4 regions of the Brevibacillus sp. NPDC003359 genome follow, and region 4 is predicted to be linked to each of the others. Evidence: riboswitches for the same ligand, from Rfam matches in the RefSeq annotation. Region 4 holds a riboswitch; each other region holds the start of a gene.
What was found. Region 4 has a riboswitch for S-adenosylmethionine ahead of ACFYU8_RS07565 (homoserine dehydrogenase). Riboswitches for the same ligand answer to the same signal wherever they lie in the genome.
Positions count from the first base shown of each region.

Region 1 (4,448 bases), on a different contig from region 4:
TAAAGCTGACTTGATCGAGTAGCGTCTGCTTTTCTCGAACCGTGAGATTTTCCACCTGCAAGAGCGGTAGAGGTTCCAGAGGGATACGCTCAGAAAGCTCCTGCAATTCACGGCCGACCATCAGTCGTGCCAAATCGTCCGCGTTCGTCTCGTCCCGAGAAACAGTTCCCGTCACCTTGCCTCCGCGCAGCACCGTAATACGATCTGCTACCTCCATGACCTCCTGTAACTTATGCGTAATCAAAATGACGCTCTTGCCACTCTCCGCCAGGTTTCGAATCGTTTGCAGCAAGTCGCGTACCTCCAACGGGGTAAGGACAGCGGTCGGCTCGTCCAGCACGATAATATCCGCTCCCTGATACAGGACCTTAAGAATTTCGACCCGTTGCTGTTCCCCAATCGAGCAACTCGCTACCTTGGCCTGCGGATGAATCGGAATGCGATACTGCTCACTAAGCGCCCGCACCTTGTCATTCGCGTCATTTCTTTTGAAAAAACCCGCTTGCTTCGGCTCGTAGCCGATCACGATATTTTCAGTCACACTGAATTCTCCGAAGAGCATAAAGTGCTGGTGAACCATCCCGATTCCATTTCGAATCGCGTCCTCTGGTCCGCGAAAAACGACTGGCTTGCCATTTAACACGATCTCTCCCGACGTCGGCTGCTCCATCCCGTACAGCATCCGCATCAGTGTCGTTTTGCCCGCTCCATTTTCCCCGACAATCGCGTGGACTTCTCCTGCTGCCAGTGAGAACGACACCTTGTCGTTGGCGGTAAAATCTCCGTACTTCTTGGTCATGGCCCTCATTTCCAAGCGATCGGTCATTCCCACTCCCTCATTTCTGTACGTCCTTTTATGAAAATGGAAGACCGACTACACAGCCGTAGTCGGTCACATCCATCACTGTGCACAAGCTTTTTTACGTGCGTATTTAGAACTTGTCTGGTACTTGGCGGGTGCCCGCTACAATCTCATCGCTGATCGCTTTCACTTTATCCACCACTTCTTGACCAATAAAAGCGTTCAGAGGCGTTTTGCTTTCATGCGTTACATAGGTTACGCCTACGCCTTTTTCCTTCAAGCCATACGCAACCACACCTGGTTTGAACGTTCCTTCTACAAAGTTCTTCACCGTTTCATAAGCTGCCGCGTCGGTCCCTTTCAATTGGGACAGAACAATATGCTCTGGATCAATCGTCGTACGGTCAACGTCCTGACCTGCTGTGAAGAAGCCTTTTTCCTTCGCCGCTTCGAAAACGCCGAGGTCGCCTACTGCTGCTGCACCGTTAATGAAGTCAGCGCCTTTGGAAGCCTGGAGCAAAGCCAATTCCTTCGCTTTTGCCGGGTCAGTGAAGCTTCCTACATAGTTGACCATCAGCTCTGCATTTGGATTCGTCGCTTTCAAGCCCTCTTCGAAGCCAACTGTCCATTTTTTCAACTGCGGAATATCAAGAGCGACAACCATACCGACTTTGTTCGTTTTCGTTGCCAGACCTGCTGCTGCTCCCACCAGGTAAGCCGCTTCCTGTTCGCGGAAGGTAACACTGCGAACGTTTGGCAAATCGACGACGGTATCAATAATCGCAAAATTGCGGTCAGGATTTTCGGTAGCTACTTTCTTCAATGCATCCTCTGCTGTAAAGGAAGAAGTGATGATCAAATCATAATTTTCTGCAACAGCCACGCGCAGATTCTCTTCAATCGCTCCATGGTCCGTAGATTCAATCGTTTTTACTTCTGCGCCCAGCTCTTGCGCGGCTTTCTTCGCACCTTCATCCATTTGTTGGAAGAATGGATTCACACCGATTTTCTCGGGCAAAATCAAGGCAATTCGCTTTTTACCCGCGCCCTCTTGTCCTGTTGCTTGTCCTCCTGGCTGATCTGCAGGTGCATTTGTGCCAGTCGAGCACCCTGTTGCCAATACTGCGAATGTCGTTAATGCCAGCAATAACTTCTTCATGATGTATCTCTCCCCATCCGAACTTTGCGTTTTTCTTTATCCTATTAGGTAATGTACGGCTTTTTACCCATTTTTTCAATACTATTTACGAATATTCTCTTATAAAATTAATTTATCGTTCGTTTATTCCTCCCTTCCCTTTACAAATACAACAAAAAAACTCTTCCCGGAGGAAGAGTTTGCGTACGAAGCCGTTCTCTTCCTCATCTGTCAAAACCATGGTACAGGTTTTGCAGGAATTGGCACCTTTCTGTTCATGTATACACATGTCCAGTGGTTGCCGGGCATCATCGGGCCAGTCCCTCCGCCGCTCTTGATAAGGTAGGTGAATATATATAGTTACAATGGAATTCATTCTAGCAGAATGGTTCAAAAAATCAATTCTTTTTTCTCAATTCCAAATACTTCTATAAGTGAACCGAAGTTGAAGTTTAAAAAGTCGTCTTTTCAGCACCGAGAAATTGGCGAGAACCTGAAGAAGGAGGAGCGGAGTGTAGGAGACCTACATGAGCACCGGACTTCGAAGGTGAACGTCAATTTCGATGCCGAATCAGCTTTCAGAACTACTTCGTGATCAAAATACGACTTTTTAAACAACCTTTAATTAATTTACATGGAAGGTTTGCTGGAGACGATGAGACAACGTATTCAGCTCGCCCAGCTCTTCCGTAATCTCACGCACTTTTTGATGCTGGTTTTCGGCTGTCGCAAACAGCTCTTCTAAGTTGGCAACTGATTCCTCGGTTACAGCTGTAATAGTCGACATCTCGATGGCAACCTCTCCGGAGCGCACTTTTACCCGGTCCATGCTGGAGCTTACTTGATCAGCCGCTTCCAAGAACGCCATCATCCCAGCGCGTACCGCTTCGATTGACGCCACTGTTTTCACTGCCAACTCTCGGCCTTTTGCAACAGAATTCTCGCCATTGCTCATATGCTGAACCGCATTTTCGCTTTCCTGGTGCAGAGACTTGAGAATGTCGGTAATTTCCTGCGTAGCTGTCGCGCTTTGTTCTGCCAGCTTGCGTACCTCATCCGCTACAACAGCAAATCCTCTACCATGCTCGCCTGCACGCGCCGATTCAATCGCCGCATTCAGTGCCAAGAGATTCGTTTGTGTCGCGATCTGATTAATAGCGCCGACAATTTCCTCTACGCGATTCGCCTGCCGATTGAGCTGATGAATCGTAGAAGCTGCTACATTGACTGCTTGCACAATTTGCTCCATCTGCGAGGACAGCTCGTTCATCATCTGAACGCTATCTGCCAGACGACGGTTGTTTTGTTGCGATTCTGTTTTCATTGCGTTGGTCTGTGTTGTGACCTCTTCGATTTCCTGATCGATGGATTGAACCTCTTCTTCGATCTTCACCGTAGAATTCGCCTGCGATTCCATACCTGTGGCGACTTCCTTGAAGGCTACCATCATTTCATCTGTATTGCGCTTCGTACCTTCCGCATGCTCATGCACATGATCGCTTGTACGATCCAACTGCTCCGTCATTTGCTGGATGTTCAGAAGCATTTCTCCCAGACGGCGCTCCTTCTCTTCCGCTTCCTGCCTTGCGTCATGAGCTTTTCGCAAGGAGGCTTGTCCGGCGAGACATAGATACGTGACGGCTCCCATCATCATGAGAATCGTGACAATACGCATAAGCAAATTGAGCTCCGTAAAATCACCTTCGAAAATCTCGTAGGTTCCTGTGTAGAACCCGATAACCGTGACAATGATTTGGGTAATTCCAGCTGTTACGACTAGCTTCCAATCCAAATAGGCTGCCAAAAAGCCCATGACGATAAAGGCGAGGAAGGTAACCTCCTGGTAATCGGTAAAGTGATCGAATGAAATCGCATAAAACATGAGTCCAATTGCTACCAGATAACGAATCACATGACTATCTTTGCGAATGAAATAATACGGCGAAACAATTAGAGTGACTAGCAATCCCAAGGACGTCACTTTCCAGAAGTTCACATCCACTTGGTAGGCAATGAGTCCCGCCATCCATAAATGATTCCATAGGATGAAAATCATAAAACCTTCTTTGTCAGTCAAGGTATTGCGAATCAATTGAATCATAATTGCCCCCCTTTTCCCTATTACTTATGTATCGGATTCTTTCCCCATTATATAGCCAAACCTTTGCCAAATTTGTGAAAAAAGTAAGAACAGCCAAAAACAATTTCGAATAGGCTATTACACAACTCACACGTACAGGAGGCAAACGGAGAAAAGTGGAACTCAATCAATTGCCAGCTACCGTGCTGACGCGGACGATTAGCCGTCCGAACACCACGATCTACTATCCGCAATTGGCAGGCCTAGCCAATGTGCAAGCGGAAAAAGATATCAACCGGGCGATTTATCAAACGGTTCAAGGCTTAATTCACGAGCAGCAACGGGTCCAAGTACCGGGAAATACACAAATGCAAGGAAGCTACGAAATAAAGACAAACGAACGCGGCATTTTCAGTGTCGTGTTGAGC
Region 1 covers NZ_JBIAOR010000005.1:265,705-270,152, forward strand. The annotation lists gene ACFYU8_RS16940 (ABC transporter ATP-binding protein) at 1-826, opposite strand, end outside; gene ACFYU8_RS16945 (BMP family lipoprotein) at 933-1,961, opposite strand; SAM riboswitch class I at 2,162-2,284, opposite strand; gene ACFYU8_RS16950 (methyl-accepting chemotaxis protein) at 2,566-4,041, opposite strand; gene ACFYU8_RS16955 (DUF3298 and DUF4163 domain-containing protein) at 4,197-4,448, shown strand, end outside.
Region 1: linked by a shared signal. The riboswitch ahead of ACFYU8_RS16945 (BMP family lipoprotein) and the one ahead of ACFYU8_RS07565 (homoserine dehydrogenase) in region 4 are both predicted to bind S-adenosylmethionine.

Region 2 (4,448 bases), on a different contig from region 4:
AAGTAGGTCTGGAGGATGTGTACCGGCTGCATATAAACGATATTTACCGCTATCTTTTCCGGCTAACACGTGATGAGAGGCTCGCAGAGGATCTGACACAGGAAACTTTTTGTCGCGCCTTCTCTTCCTTGGACGACTACCATGGAGAAAAAGTACGGCCCTGGCTGTTCAAGGTGGCCTATCACGCTTTCGTGGACGGTTATCGCAAGAAGAGGAAACAACGATTTGCGTTTGTGGAAGCTCTGCCAGAGCGACGTGATGATGCTGCGGTTGATCCGGCAGAGCATGTTGTGAACAACGAGCTGTGGGAAGTGGCCTATGACTTATTGGCCAGACTTCCGGAAAAGCAGAGACAGGTCATATTGCTGTCTGCCATGCAATTTTCCTACGCGGAAATGGCAGAAGTGCTCGGGATTGAGTTGGCAGACGTGAAGCGTTCCTTGTTTCGGGGACGACAAAAGATGCGGCAAATGTGGAGGGAGGAAAGCCAGTGATGAACAAGGATGAGAACAAACGCGATCAAAGGCTGCTTGCTTATTTGCGTGGGGAAATGGCGGAAGAAGATTCGAAACAATTTGAGGAGGAAATAGCTGCTGACGAGGAATACGCACAGCGGTTGGAGAGGCTTTTGTTGGGGGAAGAGAAGGGGGAGAACATCGCGGAACCAATACAGCCTGAAATGCTGTCGGCTGAAAAACAGCGCGCTATTGTTCGTCGGGGAAAATGGAAAAGTCGGTTGTCCAACGCGGGATTCACCATAGGGCTTCCCTTTTTTGCCGGAGTCTTGTTGTTGTTTTTGAATGGCTGGGTCGGATCACTGATGCATGAAGATATTTTCCGTGTCGCGAAGGCGATGGTTAATTTTACGCAGCCAGGTGTTAGTGTCGGCGGTAGTGGCTCACAGGTGGGGTTATTCTACGGCAATATCAGCATGGAGTTGCGTGAAAGAGTTGGAGCGGAAGAAAAGAACGCTGGCCGATTTGAAAGTACGAATGTGCTGTGGAACATAAATGCTTGGCCGCAATGGCCGAATGGGGTTAGGGAACAGAAGCTATATTTCCGTTATCCGACAGAGGGGGCAAGGGAGGATACGATGTCTCGCACTTCACCTGCCTGGACGACAATGGAGAAGCTGCCAGAGGGAACCGTTTCGCAGCTTGCGATATCTTTTGACCACTTCCTGACGTACGAGGAGTACTATGAATTGGTTTCACGGCATGTTACCTCTTCGGGACAAGATACGGTTTGGTTTGCCGTAGACACAGGGGTCGAGAGCAAAGAGAATGAAGAGGGACAAGCGATGTTAGGCCCTGGAGAAGTATGGGGGTTTGCAGAACGGGAACTGAATTATGGTGGTTCTATTCTTGTAAACGGGGAAGGGGATAGGCGGATGGCGACTTATCTGAACGAAATGAAGTACTTGTCTGAGCAAGATGGTTTGACTCGCGATATCGGTAGAACCTTGTTGTTTCGTAGCGACCCACAAATAACAGAACGATACAACTACATGCAGCAAAACGGAGTGCGCATCTACGGCGCCGTCCTGACCGGACCAACGAAAGAACTGCTGAAGCTCAAGGCCGAAAAGTCGATAACTGCAGCGCTTTTAGGCAAGGTAGACTGGTGGAATTGGGAGCGGCCAGCGGCATCGGGAACACATTACACTTACTAATCGCAAGGTGCGAATTTTTGCACAAAAGGGTGTTGACATCGTGGAAGCGTTGGTTGTATGATTCAAACTAAATCAAAAACCGAATACGTTTTGGATACCTTATCCAGAGAAGGTGGAGGGACTGGCCCGATGATACCCGGCAACCGACATGACGCCATTCAGACGCGAGCAGCGACTGATTGACAGGCGACATGCACGGTGCTAATTCCTGCAGAAACAAAAGTGGTCTGGAAGATAAGGGGGACATCAACACGGTTTTTTACACGTGACGACACGACCTCTTTTCTTCGGGAAAAGAGGTCTTTTTTTGCTCTCTGGACACAAACAAAACTAGTTGAGATAGAGGAAAAATACGTAGAGGGGAGTTTTGTAATTATGACATATCGTGCATTGACTGAGCAGGAAGCAGTAGAGTACGTAAAAGGAATACCGGGCCTTTTTAGCGATGGAGCAGAGCTTATCAGCCGCGAAATCGGGGATGGCAATCTCAATCTGGTTTTTGACATTCAGGAGCCAACTACCGGTAAGAGCGTCATTGTCAAGCAAGCACTGCCTTTTGCCCGCGTAGTGGGAGAATCCTGGCCGTTGACGATTGATCGAGCTCGCATCGAGAGCGAGGCACTCCGCATTCAGCACAAATACGTTCCAGACCTGGTGCCACAGGTGTATCATTTCGATGGGGAACTCGCGTTGACAGTCATGGAAAACGTCGGGGACCACATCATCATGCGCAAAGGTCTGATCGAAGGGAAGCGGTACCCGCTATTCGCGAAGCAGATTGGGCGTTTTCTCGCGCAAACCTTGTTCTTTACTTCTGACTTAGGCGCGCATCCGTACGATAAAAAATCGCTAGTCGGAACATTCATAAATCCAGAATTATGCAAAATAACGGAAGATCTCGTCTTTACCGATCCGTATGAAAATGCGCCAACCAACGACTTCAACCCGTTGATTCGCCGGGAAGTCGAGGCGATCTGGAACAACAGGCCGCTGAAGCTGGAAATCGCCAAGCTGAAATACGATTTCCTCACACGCTCAGAAGCGCTGTTGCATGGTGATTTGCATACCGGAAGTATTTTCATCACGGAAAACAGCTTTAAAGCAATCGATCCGGAGTTCGCTTACTACGGCCCAATCGGTTTTGATATCGGGGCGGTTATTGCCAATCTGCTACTCAACTACGCAGGACAGCACGGTTTGCAAAAAGATCAAGGAGAACGGGAAGCGTACCGCGAATATTTACTGGAAACGGTCGAGGATGTCTGGAATGAGTTCGTTTCGCAATTCGTTCAGCTCTGGCACAAGCACGCCAAAGAGCGCAGCGCCCATGTCGAAGGACTGTGGCAAAGCTACGTGAAGCGCTTGATTCAAGATACAGCAGGCTATGCCGGATGCAAAATCTTGCGCCGTGTCATCGGCTTGGCAGGCGTAGCAGACCTGAATGCCATTGAAGACGACAAGGTCCGCGCAGAAGCAGAGCGTTTAGCTCTCTCGATTGGAGAAGCGCTGATTCTCGGTCGTGGCGGTATAGACGAATCGACAGATATTACGGACATTGTACGCACTGTGACCGAACGCTACTATCAGGAGGCAACGACAGTATGACAACCAGCACCCAATTGGCACCTGTTAAGTGGGAGAATGATGCACTGGTCTTGCTTGACCAGACGCGTCTGCCAGTAGAAACGATTTATTTGAACTTGACCACCTCCGAGCAAGTATGGGGTTCCATCCGTCGCTTAGAAGTACGTGGCGCACCAGCGATTGGAATGGCGGCGGCTTACGGGCTCTATCTGGGCGTTCGTGGCAGTGAAGCGAGTAACTATGACGAGTTTTGGCAGGAACTGAACCAGCAGGCAGACTACCTGGGGTCTTCCCGTCCGACAGCCGTGAATCTGTTCTGGGCGTTGGATCGCACCAAGGCTCGTGTTGCGAAAGAAAGCGGAGCGTCGATTGCCGAGTTGAAGGCGGCAGTGCTCGATGAAGCACTGGCGATTCAAAAGGAAGACGCTGAAGTATGCCGGACCATCGGAGAGCATCTGCTCACTCTGTTGCATGACGGTATGGGAATTCTCACGCACTGTAATCCAGGGGCATTGGCTACAGCTGCATACGGTACTGCTACTGCTCCGTTTTATTTGGCAAAGGAACGCGGCTGGAATCTGAAAGTATATGCAGATGAAACTCGTCCTGTCCTGCAAGGCGCCCGTCTTACTGCTTTCGAATTGCAGCAAGCAGGAATTGATGTGACGCTCATCTGCGACAACATGGCGGCGATGGTCATGTCCCAAGGGAAAGTAGAGGCTGTCATCGTGGGTACAGACCGCGTAGCAGCAAATGGGGATGTCGCCAACAAAATCGGAACGTATGGAGTAGCGGTATTAGCAAAAGCTCACGGCATTCCTTTTTACGTGGCAGCTCCCTTGTCCTCTGTCGATCTGGAGACACCGACAGGCGCAGATATTCCGATTGAAGAGCGTCCAGCGGAAGAAATTACGCATGGCTTGGGCAAACAGGTCGCTCCAGACGATATCAAGGTGTACAATCCTGCGTTCGATGTAACGCCTGCGAAGTACATTACAGCTATCGTCACGGAGACAGGCATTTTCAAGCCGGAGGAGATCGGCAATAGCAAAAAATAAAAGAACTTTTTATAAGCGTTCGCCCGGTTGTTGCTGGCGGGCGCTTTGCTCGTTTTGGCGTTTTCTAGTAAAATATCCAAGAAAAGGGGAGATTCGTATGCAAACGATACAACGGATAGCAATTAATGAAGATA
Region 2 covers NZ_JBIAOR010000008.1:117,733-122,180, reverse strand. The annotation lists gene ACFYU8_RS19435 (sigma-70 family RNA polymerase sigma factor) at 1-494, shown strand, start outside; gene ACFYU8_RS19430 (anti-sigma factor) at 494-1,672, shown strand; SAM riboswitch class I at 1,769-1,913, shown strand; gene mtnK (S-methyl-5-thioribose kinase) at 2,048-3,277, shown strand; gene mtnA (S-methyl-5-thioribose-1-phosphate isomerase) at 3,274-4,314, shown strand; gene ACFYU8_RS19415 (GNAT family N-acetyltransferase) at 4,412-4,448, shown strand, end outside.
Region 2: linked by a shared signal. The riboswitch ahead of mtnK (S-methyl-5-thioribose kinase) and the one ahead of ACFYU8_RS07565 (homoserine dehydrogenase) in region 4 are both predicted to bind S-adenosylmethionine.

Region 3 (4,448 bases), 120 kb from region 4:
TGCCCAAAATGATCCAACCACGTTGAATATGCTCTTGAAAAATCAAGCGGATCACTTGTACATCATTGTAGAAGAGATTAACTTGAATACGAAGCTGCAAACCTTTATGGAAGAAAACAAGGCGGAGTGGGAGCGTATTTACAACGAGTACTACAGCGATATTTGGCTGGAAGTGCGCTTGACAGACAATGATGAAGAAATCGTGAGTGTAAATGCCAAGACTGAAAATAACAAAGTGTACATAAAGGGGATTGTGACTTCGAATGTCACCAAGGTGGTTGTGAAAAAGCCGAATTCCGACATCATTGAAGTCGTTCCAACTAAGGAGCACTCTTTTACGGTCAGCTTTGAAGCTCCTGATGCATCCTATGAACCGTATGTAACCGTGAGTGCCTATGAAGGCAGTAAGTTGGTAGATAGCGAAAAGGTAAAGATTGTTCCGAAAGCAGAAGAAGATAAGGAAATGATCATCCATACGATGTCTGTTTTGGATGCGAAGAAAAAGGAATTAAAAGTTAAAGGAATTGTCAAGCAGGGGGCAGACAAAGTAACTGTCACCTATAATGGTGTGAAAAAAGAGGCAAACGTGAAGAAGCTGTGGGATGGCGTAGGCAGCTTTACGGTTTCAGTAAAGGACGTACAAGCAGCGAAAGATCAAAAAGCCTTGATCGAGGTTTACGAGAATGGCAAGAAGGTTGATTCCGAGTCCGTTCAGGTAGAAATCGTGAACGCTCCTGACAAGGATCAAGCTACCGCATATGCCATCAAGGCGACTGCTGTAAACAATCCTGCAGCCAAGTCCATTCAGGTGAAGGGGACAGTAAGCGGCTGGAATAAAAAGGACGATACTAAATTGTTTGTAATCGCTCCTGACGGGAAGAAAAAAGAAATTGAACCGAATGACAAAGGTGAGTTTTCTTTGACATTGTCTTACAAGAATCACTCCTTTAGCGCCAAATCGATTCAATTTGCCTTGTATGAAAACGATAAGCTGGTCAAGAAAGCTGACGTCGCATTAAGCACAAAAGTTATTGTCGAGCCTGTGAAGAAAACAGATGACGATGATGATGACAAAAAGAAAAAAGAAAAAGAAAAAGGGAAGCAGAAAGATAAAGATAAAGATAAAGATAAAGATAAAGATAAAGATAAAGATAAAGATAAAGATAAAGATAAGCATCCCAACGGCAACGCGTATGGATATTGGAAAAAACATGGCAACCACGATGATGATCATGACGACGATGACAACGATCAAGGAGACAGAGACTAGTCTCTATCGTTAAGGCCGCTGCTTGTAAGTCTCGACGTACTCCACCAATTGTCTGATGTAATCCCCCAGAATGGGGATCGAAAGAAATTGCGTCAAGAGGGAGCCGAGGAAAGCTAAAACGATAGCAGTACCAATCGTCAACCCCAGACCCCGGGCAAGACCTGCGAGGAAATTGATCCAGAGCAGCTTGCGCGGGGCTGTGTAATTTTGAATCACATCTGCTAATCGGATATCCTCCAGGAACATCGCAATTTTATGCATCCGCTCATTTACCTTTCGAACTTCCTGAAGCTCTTCAAGAACTTGATCTATTTGTTGCATGAGGCGATCTGTAGGTGACAAGCTGTCCATCCCCTTCCACAATTCGGTATCGTTACTACCAGTCTAGGGAAAAAGACAACCAGAATCAAGGTGAAGAGGAAAGGTTTGCCTATCGGCTATGCGAAGAGTACAATGAACGTACAAAACGTTTGTTAGGAGGCTTTGAAATGGCTGAAACTGTTTCCCAATCTCTTTCCGAAGATTTATACAAGCTCTTGCAAAAGGAGCGTTTTGTTACCTTGGGCACAGTAGACCATGAGTCAGGGGCACCATCGCTCAGCTCCTTGTCCTGGACGTATGCTGTCACCGCCGATACGATTCGTTTTGCCGTGGATAACCGCTCACGTATTTTGGCTAATATTGCAAAGGAACCACAAGTTGTCCTGCATTTGATCGGTGCTGGCTCCTCTTTTGCCATTAATGGTCGTGCTACCGTCAAAACAGACCGACTGGAGGGTGTTCCACTCAAGCTAGCCATGGCGGAAATCAAAATTGAGGCCGTTCGTGATATTATGTTTTACGGTTCCCGTATTTCCGTAGAACCTCAATATGAAAAGACATATGATAAAAACGCGGCAGCGAAGTTGGACAATCAAGTTATGACTGCCTTAAAAGATGCAAACTAACGGGTGGAAATAAATTGTTGACAAGAATCCTGCCGATCCTTTAGTATTAGGGTCAATCAAATTGAATAGCAATCTTCTTATCCAGAGCGGCGGAGGGACTGGCCCGATGATGCCCGGCAACCAATCACCTGTATTTTAACAGGGAGATAATGGTGCTAATTCCTGCAGAGTTATCAAACTCTGAAAGATGAGAAGGATTTGCTTACGGTGACGTAAACAAAGCCTTCTTTCAGAGGAAAGGGGGCTTTTTTGATGCCCTCGAACACTATTGGAGGGAGAGAAACAGATATGAAATTAGAAACGAAGTTGATTCAGGCGGGAGTAGGCAGAGACGAAAAAACAGGGGCGGTGAGCTTTCCTGTTTACTATGCAACGGCTTATCGCCATCCTGCCTTGGGCCAGAGCACTGGATATGATTATACACGTACAGCCAATCCTACTCGCACTATCCTGGAGGAGACCATCACTGAAGCGGAATCAGGAGATGCAGGTTTCGCTTGCGCTTCAGGAATGGCTGCTGTTCATACCGTCATGGGCTTGTTTTCCCAAGGGGATCATCTAATCGTTTCACTCGATCTGTACGGAGGAACCTATCGCTTGTTCGAGCAAGTGCTCTCTCGCTATGGTCTTACGTTTTCGTATGTGGATTTGCGTGACATTGGTGCACTCAAAAATGCGATTCGCCCAGATACAAAGGCCATCTTCGTCGAGACACCAACCAATCCGCTCATGCAGATTACCGATATTCGAGCAGTAACGAAATTGGCGAAACAACACGGGCTCCTTACGATTGTAGATAACACATTCTTAACCCCGTATTGTCAACGCCCACTAGAGCTTGGTGCAGATATCGTCTTACATAGTGCAACCAAGTATTTGGCAGGACATAACGATGTGCTGGCTGGACTCATCGTAACAAAAGGGGAAGAGTTGTCGGAAAAAATCCGGTTTTTGCACAATTCAATCGGTGCTGTACTTGGACCACAAGATTGCTGGCTTCTCGTTCGCGGGATGAAAACATTGGCATTGCGCATGGAGCGTCATCAATCCAATGCCTTGATTGTAGCGGAAGGGCTGCGTGAGCATCCGGCAGTGGCGGAGGTATTTTATCCAGGTCTGCCAGAGCATCCGGGGCATGAGATACAGGTGAATCAAGCGACTGGGCATAGTGGGATGGTATCGTTCCGTGTACGCGATGTAGAGCAGGTGGGATTGTTCCTGCAAAATCTGCAAATCGTGTCCTTTGCGGAAAGTCTGGGTGGTGTCGAGTCATTGTGTACGTATCCGGCGACGCAGACTCACGCCGATATCCCGCAAGAAGTCAGAGTGCATGTCGGTGTTTGTGATCGATTGTTGCGACTGTCGGTTGGCATCGAGCATCCAGATGATGTCGTAGCCGATTTGTTTCAGGCATTGAATGCTAGTTTGGTCGTAGGGGGGAGTGTACGATGAATTTTGCAACCAAGATCCTCCACGGTTCGACTTGCATTGACCCGTTCACAGGTGCGTCGTCGGTTCCCATTTATCAGGCTTCTACGTTTCATCAGGCTGATATCGATCAGCCAGGTTCTTTCGATTATGCCAGATCAGGCAATCCGACGAGGCAGGCTCTAGAGGAAGCCATTGCGTCGCTGGAGGGAGGTGCACGGGGTTTTGCATTCTCATCTGGCATGGCTGCTATTTCCAGCGTGTTCATGCTGTTTTCAGCCGGAGACCATGTGGTAGTGGCGGAAGATGTATACGGAGGTACGTTTCGGTTTTTGACCAAGGTATTGTCGAGAATGGGCATCTCCGTTACATTCGTGGATGCGACAGAGACAGAAGCTGTTCGTGCAGCTATTACACCGGCGACGAAAGGCGTTTACCTAGAGACCCCTTCCAATCCCACCTTGAAGGTGACAGATATTGCTGCGGTTTCTCGTATCGCGAAGGAGCATGGCTTGCTCGTCATTGTCGATAATACGTTCCTAACCCCGTATTACCAGCGTCCATTGGAACTTGGAGCAGATGTGGTCATTCATAGCGCGACGAAGTTTATCGGAGGTCATAGCGACGTCGTGGCAGGTCTTGCCGTGACGAGAGAGGCTGCGTTAGGGGAGCAGCTCTACTTTATCCAGAATGGCATGGGAGCGATTTTGGGTGTGCAGGACTGCTGGCTCGTGATGCGTGGGCTCAAAACATTGAAAGCCCGTCTGGATGTGAGCACGAAGACAGCCGCGAGCTTGGCTGAC
Region 3 covers NZ_JBIAOR010000001.1:1,755,426-1,759,873, reverse strand. The annotation lists gene ACFYU8_RS08195 (hypothetical protein) at 1-1,270, shown strand, start outside; gene ACFYU8_RS08190 (DUF5665 domain-containing protein) at 1,280-1,621, opposite strand; gene ACFYU8_RS08185 (pyridoxamine 5'-phosphate oxidase family protein) at 1,759-2,217, shown strand; SAM riboswitch class I at 2,292-2,411, shown strand; gene ACFYU8_RS08180 (aminotransferase class I/II-fold pyridoxal phosphate-dependent enzyme) at 2,506-3,669, shown strand; gene ACFYU8_RS08175 (trans-sulfuration enzyme family protein) at 3,666-4,448, shown strand, end outside.
Region 3: linked by a shared signal. The riboswitch ahead of ACFYU8_RS08180 (aminotransferase class I/II-fold pyridoxal phosphate-dependent enzyme) and the one ahead of ACFYU8_RS07565 (homoserine dehydrogenase) in region 4 are both predicted to bind S-adenosylmethionine.

Region 4 (4,448 bases):
GCTATGTAACAGAATCGAGAATCGACATGGACCTTCACTCTGGTACCCATGTGGATGCGCCCTTGCATATGGTGAATGCTGGCGATACATTTGAAAGTATTTCATTGGAGAAGCTGGTAGGCAGTTGCAAGGTTCTCGATCTTACAGCGGTAGAAGACAGGATCACTCGCTTCGACTTGGAGAGCTTTGATCTTGCGCCAGGAGATTTTGTCCTGTTTAAAACGAAAAACTCTTTTGAAGAGGCGTTTTCCTTTGAATTCATCTTTCTGTCAGAGGAAGGTGCACAATATTTAAGTGAGCTGGGTGTACGAGGCATTGGTACCGATGCACTTGGAATCGAACGCAGCCAGGAAGGGCATCCCACACATAAAAAACTGTTTGCGGCTGGAGTGATTGTGGTGGAAGGCTTGCGGTTAGCAGAGGTCCCGGCAGGCGAGTATTTCTTGGTGGCAGCACCACTGAAGCTGATTGGCACGGATGCAGCTCCGGCAAGGGTTCTTTTGTTCGAAGGCTTACAAAGCGTATGATGGTAACGGTCACCCGCCTGCGAAGATCAGGCGGGTGCGTTCGTATTAGTGAATCCTTGTTTGGCATGGAGTGCAGGGTGGTATCATTTGTCTATCCATAATGAATGACAAGGAGTGGAAAATACATGCTCAGACGACCAGAGCGCGATGAATACGCTGCTTATTTTGATTATTATGTTGGACTTGTACCTGAAGGGGATCTGCAAATGATCCTCATGCAACAAGGAGAGAGGCAAGTCAGGCTATTTTCGTCACTTGCTCCTGAGCAAATGGATTATCGGTATGCTCCAGGCAAGTGGACGGTAAAAGAGGTTTTAGGTCATCTCGTCGATACAGAACGCATCATGAGCTATCGTTTGCTGAGAATCGCGAGAGGAGATCAAACGCCCCTCGTCGGTTTTGATGAGAATACTTTTGTAGAACAGGCGTGTTTTCAGCAGAGAGAGCTCTCAGATCTATTGGAAGAGTACAAGGCTGTTCGTGCTTCCACTATCGCGCAGGTGCGAGGAATCTCTCCAGAAGCGTGGTTGCGTACGGGACTTGCCAACGGAAACAAGCTATCTGCAAGGACGTTGGCCTATGTGATTGCTGGACACGAAGCTCACCACAGTGCCATTTTGAAAGATCGGTATTTGAGGTAGGTCTTACGAACCGATTTTGCTTGAACAAGAAGACAAATGCCCAGAGCCTCTCCGCGTTTGCCGGCAACAGCTGGACGAATATTTTTCCGGTAAGAGACAGTCCTTTTCTGTTCCCCTTTGGATGAAAGGAACAGACTTTCAGAAAACAGTCTGGCACGCATTGACCACGATTCCCTATGCGCACAAGATTACGTACACAGAGCTAGCCGCGTTGATTGGGAAGGAAAATGCGGTACCATGCCACAGAATTATTGGATCAAACGGGAGTTTAACAGGATATTCGGGAGGATTGTGGCGAAAGGAATGGCTACTGGCCCACGAACAATGCTCGCACAACAAGGAAAAATAAGGTAAAATCTGAGGGTAGTAGTGAGAAGGTACAATTTCATAGGTGGAAACAGGTTCCTTAGGGCATAACCAATTTGCCACAAGGATAATAGGGAAGCTCGGTGCAAATCCGACACGGTCCCGCCACTGTAAGAGGGGAGTCAGCGTCCAACAAGCCACTGGTCTATCAAAGTAGACGGGGAAGGCGACGCTCGACGATGAACCCTAAGTCAGGAGACCTGCCTGTTTCGACAACACTGATAGACCTACGGGAGATAGGGAGGTGTTAGAGATGGCTTGCAAAAAACAGCGAGTGGACAAGTACGTCCCTCCTTTTCTGGCATTTTCTAACGATCGTCACGGTCGAGCGGAAAATGCTCTTTTTATTTTGGGCAGAATAAAAGAAGAGGAGGTCGTGCCATGATTCAACTTTTCATTTGCCAATGGTGCGGATATGTCGAGGAAAAAGAGCTGCCTGAGGAATGCCAGGAGGGCGTGCTTCATTGCACTTGCTGCAGCATGGAAGAGGTAGAAAGCTTGTTCACCCACAACTGAAAACCTTGCCCAATTCGCTTGCAATCTGAAAAGAAAGAATTTTGTTGACGCTTGCCTTGGAATTTCTTAGAATAAAGCTCAACAGCATAAATAGTTCTTATCCAGAGAGGTGGAGGGTCTGGCCCGATGAAGCCCGGCAACCGTTGCATATTGCGACAAGGTGCCAATTCCTGCGAGACGTTTCGTCTCGAAAGATAAGAAGCGGGTTACTCCATTTGTAGATGAACCTTCTTCTTATCGAAGAAGGTTTTTTTAATTTCATATTTTCTTTATCCAGAGAGGTGGAGGGACTGGCCCGATGAAGCCCGGCAACCGTCACGTATATTTTGTGACAAGGTGCCAATTCCTGCAGGACATATACGTCCTGGGAGATAAGGAGGGGGAGCATTAGCTGCTAACAAGCCTTCTTCTTATCGAAGATGGCTTTTCTTTTTATCTAAAATTCGGGGTATGAGGTGGTCAGGATGAGTGCAGAAGTAGTGCGCGTGGGATTATTGGGATTGGGAACCGTGGGGGGAGGCGTAATCAAAACGATCCGTTCGCAACAGGAGAAGCTGGCTGCTCGCTTAGGAAAGCGGATCGAGATCGTCAAAGCATTGGTGCGTGACTCGGAAAAAGAGCGTGCGATTTATGTCGACCCTGCTTTACTGACAACAGACTTTGAGGATGTATTGAGAAGCGATGTGGATATCGTGGTGGAAGTCATGGGCGGTGTAGAACCTACCTATGACTACGTCCGTGCTTTGATTGAAAAGGGCTGCCATGTGGTAACTGCCAACAAAGAACTCCTGGCGAAAAGAGGAACGGAGCTAGTCGATTTGGCCAATCAGCATCAAGTGCATCTTGCCTATGAAGCGAGTGTGGCAGGGGGCATCCCGATCTTGAGCGTACTGAGACAGTTCCTTCGCACGAACGATATTCAAGGGGTTCGCGGTATTCTCAACGGAACAACGAACTTCATTTTGACGAAAATGGAGGCAGAGCAGCTCTCTTACCAGGAGGTGCTCAAGCAAGCGCAGGAGCTGGGCTATGCGGAAGCAGACCCTCGATCTGATGTAGAAGGTTTTGACGCTATGTACAAGTTATATATCTTGGCACAGCTTGTTTACGGAGAATCGCTGCCTTTAGCGGATGTTGTTCGCAAAGGGATTGCAGATTTGTCAGCAGGTCACATTCGGATTGCGAGCGAGCTGGGGTACCGGATCAAACTGATCGCGCAGGCTTATCAAGCTGAAAAAGGAATTCGCCTGTCGGTTGAACCAACTATGCTTCCGCTGAGCCATCCGCTGGCGCAAATCCACGACGCATTTAATGCTGTTCAGCTATCCGGCAACATCGTGGGAGACTTGTTGTTTACAGGAAGAGGGGCAGGAGAGCTCCCTACAGCAAGTGCTGTTGTCGAGGATTTGGCCTATTTATTGACGCAGCCATTCACACCGCATCCTACTTGGAAAGAAAAAACGGCTGACAAAGCTGGCGTCACATTGGACTCGACAGAACGTGTCCTCTGTTATCTTGAGGGCTCATGCCATACTGCTACGCCAGAGCGCGTCCTGCATTTCCTTCAGCAAGCAGGAGTAAACGTGCATAAGCTTAAAGTTCAATTTGATTTGGGGGGCGTCTTGCGCGTAGGTTTAATCGTGACAGGGATCAGTGAAGAGCACGAGTCCCTATTGAAAAATGATTTTGGCTTGGCCGTGCGCTGCTTCCCTGTTCTCGAATCTGCGTAAGTAAGCGGAATAAAAAGAAAAGCCGTATTTCTAGTTAACTGGAAACACGGCTTCTTTTGTCAGGGGGCAGTCTCCACCGCTTTTACACGTGGCTGCACACGCCCATCACTTTGTATGTCGACACTCTCTGAAATGGATTCAATGCGTTTTAGAAGGGCGGCGCCATTGCTTTCATTCATCGGTACGGCTTGTCCCAATTCTGCGTGAAACGGAAGCATTGTCAGCTCACAATCACCGCTTTTCGTACAGCTTGCTTGCAGGACCATCGTCTCCCATGTCTTGGGCTCGGTTGATCGTGTGAAAATGAAATTGCCGAGACTGTACGCAATCCATTTGTCGTTGTATCGTTCAAAGCCTTGAAGGACGTGGGGATGACCACCGACGATCAAATCTGCACCAGCATCGATGTATGCACGAGACAACTCTTTTTGATGATCGACAGGATAATCGGAGCGTTCCTTGCCCCAGTGTGCAATCACTACAACGAGATCCGCTTGGCTATTCGCATCTTGGATCGCTTTCACTGCCAGTGTAGGATCATAGGAAGCGGCCATACCTGGCTGGGAATCCCTTGCAAACCAGCTCGTTTCGGGAATAACCCTGCTGAAGCCGAGAATCGCGATCTTGATTCCATTCTTTTCTATGAAGATAGGTGAATAGGCACGGCT
Region 4 covers NZ_JBIAOR010000001.1:1,631,979-1,636,426, reverse strand. The annotation lists gene ACFYU8_RS07590 (cyclase family protein) at 1-527, shown strand, start outside; gene ACFYU8_RS07585 (DinB family protein) at 653-1,168, shown strand; gene ACFYU8_RS07580 (methylated-DNA--[protein]-cysteine S-methyltransferase) at 1,185-1,517, shown strand; cobalamin riboswitch at 1,551-1,756, shown strand; gene ACFYU8_RS07575 (hypothetical protein) at 1,788-1,919, shown strand; gene ACFYU8_RS07570 (hypothetical protein) at 1,916-2,050, shown strand; SAM riboswitch class I at 2,145-2,251, shown strand; SAM riboswitch class I at 2,317-2,428, shown strand; gene ACFYU8_RS07565 (homoserine dehydrogenase) at 2,515-3,780, shown strand; gene ACFYU8_RS07560 (CapA family protein) at 3,840-4,448, opposite strand, start outside.